2 regions of the Comamonas terrigena NBRC 13299 genome follow, and region 2 is predicted to be linked to the other one. Evidence: predicted binding sites of a transcription regulator. Region 2 holds the regulator's gene; the other holds the start of a gene.

Region 1 (4,562 bases), 750 kb from region 2:
GCCCCAGTCTTCGTGCAGCTTCAGGCCGATGGCCCCGGCGCTGATCTGCTCGTGCAGGCCCTGTGGCAGGCTGGCGTTGCCCTTGCCCAGAAAGCCCAGGTTCATGGGGAAGGCGTCGGCGGCCTGCAGCATGCGTTCCATGTTCCAGGGACCGGGCGTGCAGGTGGTGGCAAAGGTGCCGGTGGCCGGGCCCGTGCCGCCGCCGATCATGGTGGTCACGCCACTGGTCAGCGCCTCTTCGATCTGCTGTGGTGCGATGAAGTGGATGTGCGTGTCGATGCCGCCCGCGGTGACGATCAGCCCTTCGCAGCTGATGATCTCGGTTCCCGGGCCGATGATGATGTCCACCCCCGGCTGCGTGTCCGGGTTGCCCGCCTTGCCGATGGCGGCAATGCGGCCACCCAGCAGGCCGATGTCGGCCTTGACGATGCCCCAGTGGTCAATGATCAGCGCATTCGTCAGCACCGTGTCCATGGCGCCCTGCGCACGGCTGCGCTGGCTTTGCGCCATGCCGTCGCGGATGGTCTTGCCGCCGCCGAATTTCACTTCCTCGCCATAGCCGCCCGCGGCCAGCGTGAAGTCTTTCTCGACTTCAATCAGCAGCTCGGTGTCGGCCAGGCGCACGCGGTCGCCCACGGTGGGGCCAAAGGTTTCGGCGTAGGCGCGTCGGTCCATCTGTGCCATCACAAGTCTCCCTGTACCAGGCCGCGAAAGCCGTAGATTTTGCGGTCGCCGCCCATGTCCACCAGCTCCACCGTGCGTTGCTGGCCCGGCTCGAAGCGCACGGCCATGCCGCTGGCGATGTTCAGGCGCATGCCGTGTGCGGCGTCGCGGTCGAAGGACAGTCCCGCATTGGTTTCGGCAAAGTGGTAGTGCGATCCGACCTGGATGGGCCGGTCGCTGGCGTTGCGCACCACCAGGGCCACGGTGCGGCGGCCCGGGTTGAGAGGGTGGGCGCCCTCGTCCAGTAGCAGTTCTCCGGGGATCATGCGGGCCTCCGGTTTATGCCAGCTTGGTCAGCATGAAGGCACCCAGGGCCGCCGTGGCCCCGCCGCCGAGCTTGGCCGCCCACTGGTGGCGCTGCATCACGGCCTTGCCCAGCACCATGCCGCAGACATGCAACAGGCCCGATCCCAGCGCAATGCCGGTCAGGGCACCAACCGCAGCCCAGCCCGTGTCGCCCGCCAACTCAAAGCCATGGGCGGCGCCATGGAAAAAGGCGAACACGCCCGCCAGCGCAGCGGCCAGCACCCAGGGCATCTTCTTCTGCACGGCCACCAGCAGGCCCAGCACCAGCACGGAAGCGGCAATCATCGGCTCCACGCCCGGCACCCACAGGCCGGCAAAACCGGCCAATGCACCGGCCACCAGCAGCGCGACAAACGCCGCCGGCGCGCGCCAGGCGGGGGTGACGGTCAGCGCGCTCCAGGCACCCACCGCCAGCATCGCGGCCAGGTGGTCGGCGCCGGTGAACGGGTGGGCGAAGGCATGGGTTAGGCTGTCCAGGAAATTGTGGTGGCCGCCACCATCCGCGCCCACATGGGCCAGGGCGGACAGGGGCAGGGCAGCCGCTGCTGCGGTCAGGGTGGTGAGGAGGTGTTTGGTTTTCATGGCAGTCTGGGCAAGAAGGGGAGAGCCGGCTGGCGAAAGGGCACGAGGTAGCGCAATAGGCGGTGCAATGTGCGGTGCAGTGGGAACGGTCGTGGCAGCGCTCAGACGATGGGGTCGTGCACCGTGACTAGCTTGGTGCCATCGGGGAAGGTGGCTTCGATCTGGATGTCGGGAATCATCTCCGGCACGCCTTCCATCACATCGTCGCGGGTCAGCACCGTACGGCCTTCGCTCATCAGCTGGGCCACCGTCTTTCCGTCGCGTGCGCCTTCCAGCACATAGGCGCTGATCAGGGCCACGGATTCGGGGTAGTTCAGCTTGAGTCCCCGTGCACGGCGCCGCTCCGCCAGAAACGACGCAGTGAAGATGAGCAGCTTGTCTTTTTCGCGAGGTGTGAGTTCCATGCCCACAGGCGATGCAAGCGCTGTGCCAAGTGCTGCACCGCTTTGGCGAAGCCTGTGCGCACAAAAATAGTGCAGCCAAGGGGTTGCCTGTTTGTGGTGCATGCCTTTTTGTGGTGCATGCATGGGTTGGGGATGGCCAGGTAGGGTGTGCCGCAGCGGTGCCATTGAGGTGGAGGTGGGCGCGGGCGGTCGCGTACCTGCCGGGCGCCATGGTGGTGGCGTGCGTGCGGCGCGGCATGAAAGCTGCAAGCGTGGGTCTCCATGGCCCGTCCCCCGCTGACCACTGTTGCTGACAACCCCCCCGCAGCCGCGGCCGAGCAGGCTGTGGCGGCGCCTGCCGCGCAGCAGGTGGTCAAGGTACGCCGCGACTACAACACCTGGGTGGCGACCGAGACCTTGGAAGACTACGCGCTGCGCTACACCCCGCAGCGCTTTCGCAAATGGTCCCATGCACGTGTGGCGCACACGGCCTTCGGTGCGGCCTCGTTCCTGATTCTGGAGGCCGTGGGGGCCACGCTGCTGGTGCAGTACGGCTGGGCCAATGCCTTCTGGGCCATTCTGGCCACGGGGCTGATCATCTTTGCGGCCGGCCTGCCCATCAGCATCTATGCCGCGCGCTACGGGCTGGACATGGACCTGCTCACGCGCGGTGCGGGCTTTGGCTATATCGGCTCCACCATCACCTCGCTGATCTACGCCAGCTTCACCTTCATCTTTTTTGCGCTGGAGGCGGCGGTCATGGCCTATGCGCTGGACCTGGCGCTGGACATCCCGCCGGCCTGGGGCTACCTGGTGTGTGCGCTGCTGGTGATTCCGCTGGTCACCCACGGGGTGTCCATCATCAGCCGGCTGCAGGTGTGGACCCAGCCGCTGTGGCTGGTCATGCTGGTGGTGCCGTTTGTCTATGTGGCCATCAAGCAGCCCCAGGTGTTCAGCGAGGTGCTGCACTACGGCGGCGAGCGCAATGCCGGCGCCGGCTTCAGCCTGCCGCTGTTCGGCGCCGCGCTGACCGTGGGCATTGCCCTGATCACGCAGATGGGCGAACAGGCCGATTACCTGCGTTTCATGCCCCAGCCCGTACCCGGCCAGCGCGGGCGCTGGTGGGCGGGGGTGCTGCTGGGCGGCCCGGGCTGGGTGGTGCTGGGCGTGGCCAAGATGCTGGGCGGGGCGCTGCTGGCCTACCTGGCGATTTCCCACGCCGTACCGGCCGAGCATGCGGTGGACCCGAACCAGATGTACCTGGCCGCCTACGAAAACGTGTTTCCCCATTACAGCTGGGCGGTGGCGGCCACGGCGCTGTTTGTGGTGATCTCCCAGCTCAAGATCAATGTGACCAATGCCTATGCTGGTTCGCTGGCCTGGAGCAATTTTTTCTCGCGCCTCACGCACAGCCATCCTGGCCGGGTGGTGTGGGTGGTGTTCAACACCTTCATCGCCTTCATGCTGATGGAGATGAACGTCTTCCGCGCCCTGGGCGAGGTGCTGGGCCTGTATTCCAACCTGGCCATCGCCTGGATCATGGCCGTGGTGGCCGATCTGGTGATCAACAAGCCGCTGGGCCTGTCGCCGCCGGGGATCGAATTCAAGCGCGCCCACCTGTACGACATCAACCCCGTGGGGGTGGGCGCCATGGCGCTGGCTTCCTGCCTGTCGATCGCCGCGCACCTGGGGGCGTTTGGTCCGCTGGCGCAGGCCTTCTCGGCCGTGATCGCCATGGTCGTGGCCCTGGTCAGCGCACCGCTGATCGCCTGGGCCACCCGGGGCCGCTACTACATTGCGCGCAGCGCGCAGTCGGGTTGTGCCAGCTGCACGCAGTGCAGTGCCGGCGGTGCCGCCACGGCCACCGCCACCCTGCGCTGCACGGTGTGCGACCGCAGCTACGAGGCGCCGGATATGGCGCATTGCCCGGCCTATGGCGGCCACATCTGCTCGCTGTGCTGCACGCTGGATGCGCGCTGCGGCGATGTCTGCAAGCCGCAGGCCCATCTGGCCGTGCAGTGGCGCAGCGCCCTGCGCTGGCTGCTGCCCCGGCCGCTGTGGCAGCTGCTGGACAAAGGCCTGGGTCACTTCCTGCTGCTGATGCTGGTGATCGCCCCGGTGCTGGCCGCCGTGCTGGGGCTGCTCTACCACCAGGAGCTGCAGACGCTGGAGCGCGCGGCATCGCCCGCCACGGTGCAGGCAGCGGCGGCTTCGGTCCGGGCCACCTTGCTCAAGGCCTATCTGGGCCTGCTGCTGATCGCCGGCATCGTGGCCTGGTGGCTGGTGCTGGCCCAGAAAAGCCGGCGCGTGGCGCAGGAAGAATCCAACCGCCAGACCGGCCTGCTGGTGCGGGAAATCGCCCTGCACCAGCAGACCGATGCCGAACTGCAGGCCGCCCGCAAGCTGGCCGAGGAGGCGCGCGCCATTGCCGAAGCCGCGCGCGAAGCCGCCGACCAGGCCAACCAGGCCAAAAGCCGTTACCTCAGCGCCATCAGCCACGAGCTGCGCACGCCGCTCAACAGCATCCTGGGCTATGCACAGCTGATGGGGGCAGACAACAGCGTGCCG
Region 2 (4,562 bases):
GGTGGTGCGCCGTGTGCCCGTGGCCTTCAACGCCAGCTTCGTGCCCCAGCAAAAGCTGTATTTCACGCTGCAGGCCATGGACAACTTCGATGCCATGCACGTCAAGGTGTTCCACGCCATCCACGTGGAGCGCAACAAGCTGGCCACCGATGACGCCATCTTCGAATGGGTGGGCAAGCAGGGCGCGAACGTGGCCAAGTTCAAGGAGATCTACAACTCCTTCACCGTGGCCAATCAGGTGCGCAAGGCTTCGGCGCTGCAGCAGGAATACGATGTGGAGGGCGTGCCTTCCATGGGCGTGGCCGGCAAGTTCTACACCGACGGCCCCCGCGCCGGCAGCATGCAGAACGTGCTGAATGTGGTGGATTACCTGGCCAACCAGAGCCGCAAGGCCTGAGCGGTCCCGCTTTCGCCCGGCAGGGCCTGACCGCCCTGCACCCAGCCCGCTTTCCAGCGGGCTTTTTTGTGTCGATTTCCCTGCGAGTCGCCCACAGGGCAGCCCTGGGGAAAACCAGTGCCCTACAATGGCTGCAAGATTCATGCCTTCTCACATGACACGCAAACTCCTCCCGATACTCGCGCTTACGGTCCTGGCAGCTGCCATGGGCACGGCACAGGCCGAAAAGGCCGATCGCAACAAGCCCATGAACATCGAAGCCGATGCGCTGCACCATGACGAGCTGCAGCAGGTCAGCACGTTCACGGGCAATGTGGTGCTGACCAAGGGCACCATCGTGCTGCGCGGCGCCAAGCTGGAAGTGCGCCAGGACGCCGAGGGTTACCAGTTCGGCAAGGTCTGGGCGGCCCCCGGCAAGCGCGCGTTCTTCCGCCAGAAGCGCGACACCCAGCCCGGTGCACCCGAAGAGTACGTGGAAGGCGAAGGCGAAATCATCGAGTACGACGGCAAGAAGGACGATGTGCGCCTGATCCAGCGGGGCCAGCTGCGCGGCTACACCGGCGCCACGCTGAGTGACGACATCACCGGCAACATCATCACCTACAACAACCTGACCGATGTGTTCACCGTGGACGGCAACCGCCGCGCCACGCCGGGCAGCGAGGAAGCTGCGGCCGGCTCCGGTGGCCGCGTGCGCGCCGTGCTGGCGCCCAAGACCCAGCCCCCGCAGGCCCCGGTGGCGCCGAGTGCGCAGCCGCTCAAGCCTTCGGACACCATGAAATCGCGCAACCCGTGACCCGCTCTTCCGACACCCCGACCGCCCCAGGCGCCAGCAGCCGCCTGGAAGTGCACCATCTGGCCAAGTCCTATGGCAGCCGCAAGGTGGTCAAGGACGTGTCCCTGGCCGTGCAGAAAGGCGAAGTGGTGGGCTTGCTCGGCCCCAATGGCGCGGGCAAGACCACTTCGTTCTACATGATCGTGGGCCTGGTGCGCAGCGATGCCGGCGATATCTACATCGACGGCCACTCGGTGGCGAACATGCCCATCCACCAGCGTTCGCGCCTGGGTCTGTCCTACCTGCCGCAGGAAGCCTCCATCTTCCGCAAGCTCAGCGTGGAAGACAATGTGCGCGCCGTGCTGGAGCTGCAGCAGGATGAACAGGGCAAGCCCCTGACCAAGGCCGAGGTGGAGCGGCGCCTGACCGATCTGCTCAAGGAACTGCGTGTGGACCACCTGCGCTCCTCGCCGGCGATTGCGCTGTCGGGTGGCGAGCGCCGCCGCGTGGAAATCGCCCGGGCCCTGGCCACGCAGCCGCGCTTCATCCTGCTGGACGAGCCGTTTGCGGGTATCGACCCCATCGCGGTGATCGAGATCCAGCGCATCATCGGCTTCCTCAAGGAGCGCGGTATCGGGGTGCTGATCACCGACCACAACGTGCGCGAGACGCTGGGCATCTGCGACCACGCCTTCATCATCAGCGACGGCCATGTGCTGGCGCAGGGCACACCGGAAGAGATTGTGGAGAACGCCGACGTCCGGCGGGTCTACCTGGGCGAACATTTCAGGATGTAGCCCGTCACTTCCGCCGCCACGACACACACACAAGATCACAGAGAGGGAGCGTCGCGTTGAAGCCTGGTTTGTCACTGCGGGTGTCGCAGCATTTGGCGCTGACGCCGCAATTGCAGCAGTCGATCCGCTTGCTGCAGCTGTCCACGCTGGAGCTGGCGCAGGAAGTCGAGCAGATGCTCGACGACAACCCGTTTCTGGAAGTCGACAGCGACGACGCCCCCCGCGAAGACTTCGGCCTGTCCCAGTCGGACACGCCGGCGCAGGGCGATGACTATGCCGCCGATGGCGCGCTGACGGCAGGGGCTGCGGAGGCGCCCGCCGACAGTGCGGAAGGCCCCGGCAGCACGGAATACGATGCCCCCGACTGGGAGGGCGACGGCACCAGCGAACTGCGCCCCGATGACAGCGAATGGGGCGGCGATGCCCCGGCGCGCAACGCCCAGGGCGGCGATGGCGACGAGGTCAGCGCCCTGGATCTGGCCCGTGCACATGAATCGCTGACCGACCACCTGCTGCGCCAGTCGCTGTCGCTGCACCTGTCCGAGCTGGACCGCTATGTGCTGCGTTTCCTGATCGAGAACCTGAATGACGACGGCTACCTCGAAGAGTCGCTGCAGTCCCTGGCCGAGGGCCTGGCCGGCACGGACGATCCAGAGCAGCTCGACGAGCTGGTGCACCGCTTCACCGTGGCACTGCGGCTGCTGCACAGCCTGGAGCCGGTGGGCGTGGGCGCCCAGGGGCTGGCCGAATGCCTGCAGTTGCAGCTGAACCATCTGCTGCAGCGCGGTGAGGCCGAGGCCAGTGTGGTGGAGACGGCGCTGACCATCTGCGCCCAGCCGCTGGACCTGCTGGCCCGGCGCGATGTGCGCCGCCTGATGCAGGCCACCGGCAGCAGCGAAGAGCGCACCCGCATGGCCATGGCACTGATCGCCCGGCTGGAGCCCCGGCCCGGCCGGCGCTTTGTCAATGTGGAGCGCAACATCATCGTGCCGGACGTGATCGTCACCCGCGCCGGCCGCCGCGCCAGCGAAGGCACACCCCAGTTCAACGTGCAGCTCAACCCCGACGTGCTGCCGCGTCTGCGCGTGCACGATGTGTATGCCGGTGCGCTGCGCGGCCACAAGGGCAGCGAAGGCCATGCCGGCCTGCAGCAGCGCCTGCAGGAAGCCCGCTGGTTCATCAAGAACGTGCAGCAGCGTTTCGACACCATCTTGCGGGTGTCGCGCGCCATCGTGGAGCGGCAGAAGAACTTCTTCGTGCACGGCGAGCTGGCCATGCGCCCGCTGGTGCTGCGCGACATCGCCGACGAACTGGGCCTGCACGAATCCACCATCAGCCGGGTGACCACCGCCAAGTACATGGCCACGCCGCACGGCACCTTCGAGCTCAAGTATTTCTTCGGCTCCGGGCTGGGCACGGAAACCGGCGGCAATGCCTCCAGCACCGCAGTGCGGGCGCTGATCAAGCAGTTTGTCTCGGCCGAGAACGCCAAGAAGCCGCTGTCGGACAGCCAGATCGCCGAAATGCTCAAGGAGCAGGGCATCGAGTGCGCCCGCCGCACCGTGGCCAAGTACCGTGAGGCGCTGAAGATCGCGCCGGCCAATCTGCGCAAGACGCTGTAAGCGCAGCGGGGCTGCAGAGGGCGGCGGGGCGCCCGGTGAGGCCACGGCCCGCGGTGGCGGAACCCCTGCGTGGCATGCTGCGCTGCCGCAATCCCCCAGACCCGTGCAAACCGGCTGGGCAGCGCCGGCAGTTGGAGGTATCGTGCAGCCATCCTTGGTTCATTCCGCACATGCCACGGCCGTTGGCAGCAAAGGAGACCCCCCATGGTTGCACCGCTTTCTTCTTCCGCGCTGCCTCGCAAGCTGCTGTCGGCGCAGCCCGAACCCGACCACCCGCACAGCGTGGCCCGCATCGCCGTGGTGGGAAGCCTGCACATGGATGCGGTGCTGCACTTGGAACGCGTGCCCCGGGCCGGGGAAACCGTGATGGCCCACAGCCTGCGCTACCTGCCTGGCGGCAAAGGCGGCAACCAGGCCGTGGCCTGCGCACGCCACGGCGCCCAGGTCACGCTGTTTGGCTGCGTAGGCCGCGACCACCATGGCAACAGCCTGCGGCTGGCGCTGCACGACGCCGGCGTGGACATGGACCATGTGCAGGTGCTGGACGGGGTCTCTACCGGTGCGGCCATGGTGCTGGTGGAGGGCAATGGCCAGAACCGGATCTGCGTGGTGCCCGGCGCCAATGTGCTGCTGGAGCTGCCGGATGAGGCGCTGCTGAACGTGCTGGCCCAGGCCGATTTCGTGCTGCTGCAGCGCGAGACCTCGGACAGCGTGCTGGAGCAGGTGCTGGAGGCAGCACGCAGCGCCGGCTGCCGCGTGGTCTTCAACCCTTCACCGGTGCGCGAGCTGCCTGAAGCCTGGTGGCCCCTGGTCCACACCCTGGTGGTCAATGAGGTCGAAGCCGCCGCCTACAGCGATCAGGTGGTGGACAGCCCGGCCACGGCAGCCGACGCCGCCCAGCGCCTGCTGGCACGGGGCGTGTCCCAGGTGGTGGTCACGCTGGGTGCTCAGGGGGCGGTGGCCGTCTGCGG

The links. Region 2 encodes sigma-54, which starts transcription at its own class of promoters, with help from an activator protein. Its sites were predicted from a motif close to TGGCANGNAANCTGCTTT; they were not measured.
Region 1: the regulator sigma-54 is predicted to act here: its motif matches at 2,026-2,043, upstream of CT3_RS16615 (urease subunit gamma).

The regions. Positions count from the first base shown of each region.
Region 1 covers NZ_AP019749.1:3,653,888-3,658,449, reverse strand. The annotation lists gene ureC (urease subunit alpha) at 1-684, opposite strand, end outside; gene CT3_RS16625 (urease subunit beta) at 684-989, opposite strand; gene CT3_RS16620 (HupE/UreJ family protein) at 1,003-1,611, opposite strand; gene CT3_RS16615 (urease subunit gamma) at 1,713-2,015, opposite strand; gene CT3_RS16610 (hybrid sensor histidine kinase/response regulator) at 2,277-4,562, shown strand, end outside.
Region 2 covers NZ_AP019749.1:4,406,130-4,410,691, reverse strand. The annotation lists gene CT3_RS19965 (thiol:disulfide interchange protein DsbA/DsbL) at 1-397, shown strand, start outside; gene lptA (lipopolysaccharide transport periplasmic protein LptA) at 552-1,193, shown strand; gene lptB (LPS export ABC transporter ATP-binding protein) at 1,190-1,969, shown strand; gene CT3_RS19950 (RNA polymerase factor sigma-54) at 2,026-3,591, shown strand; gene CT3_RS19945 (ribokinase) at 3,796-4,562, shown strand, end outside.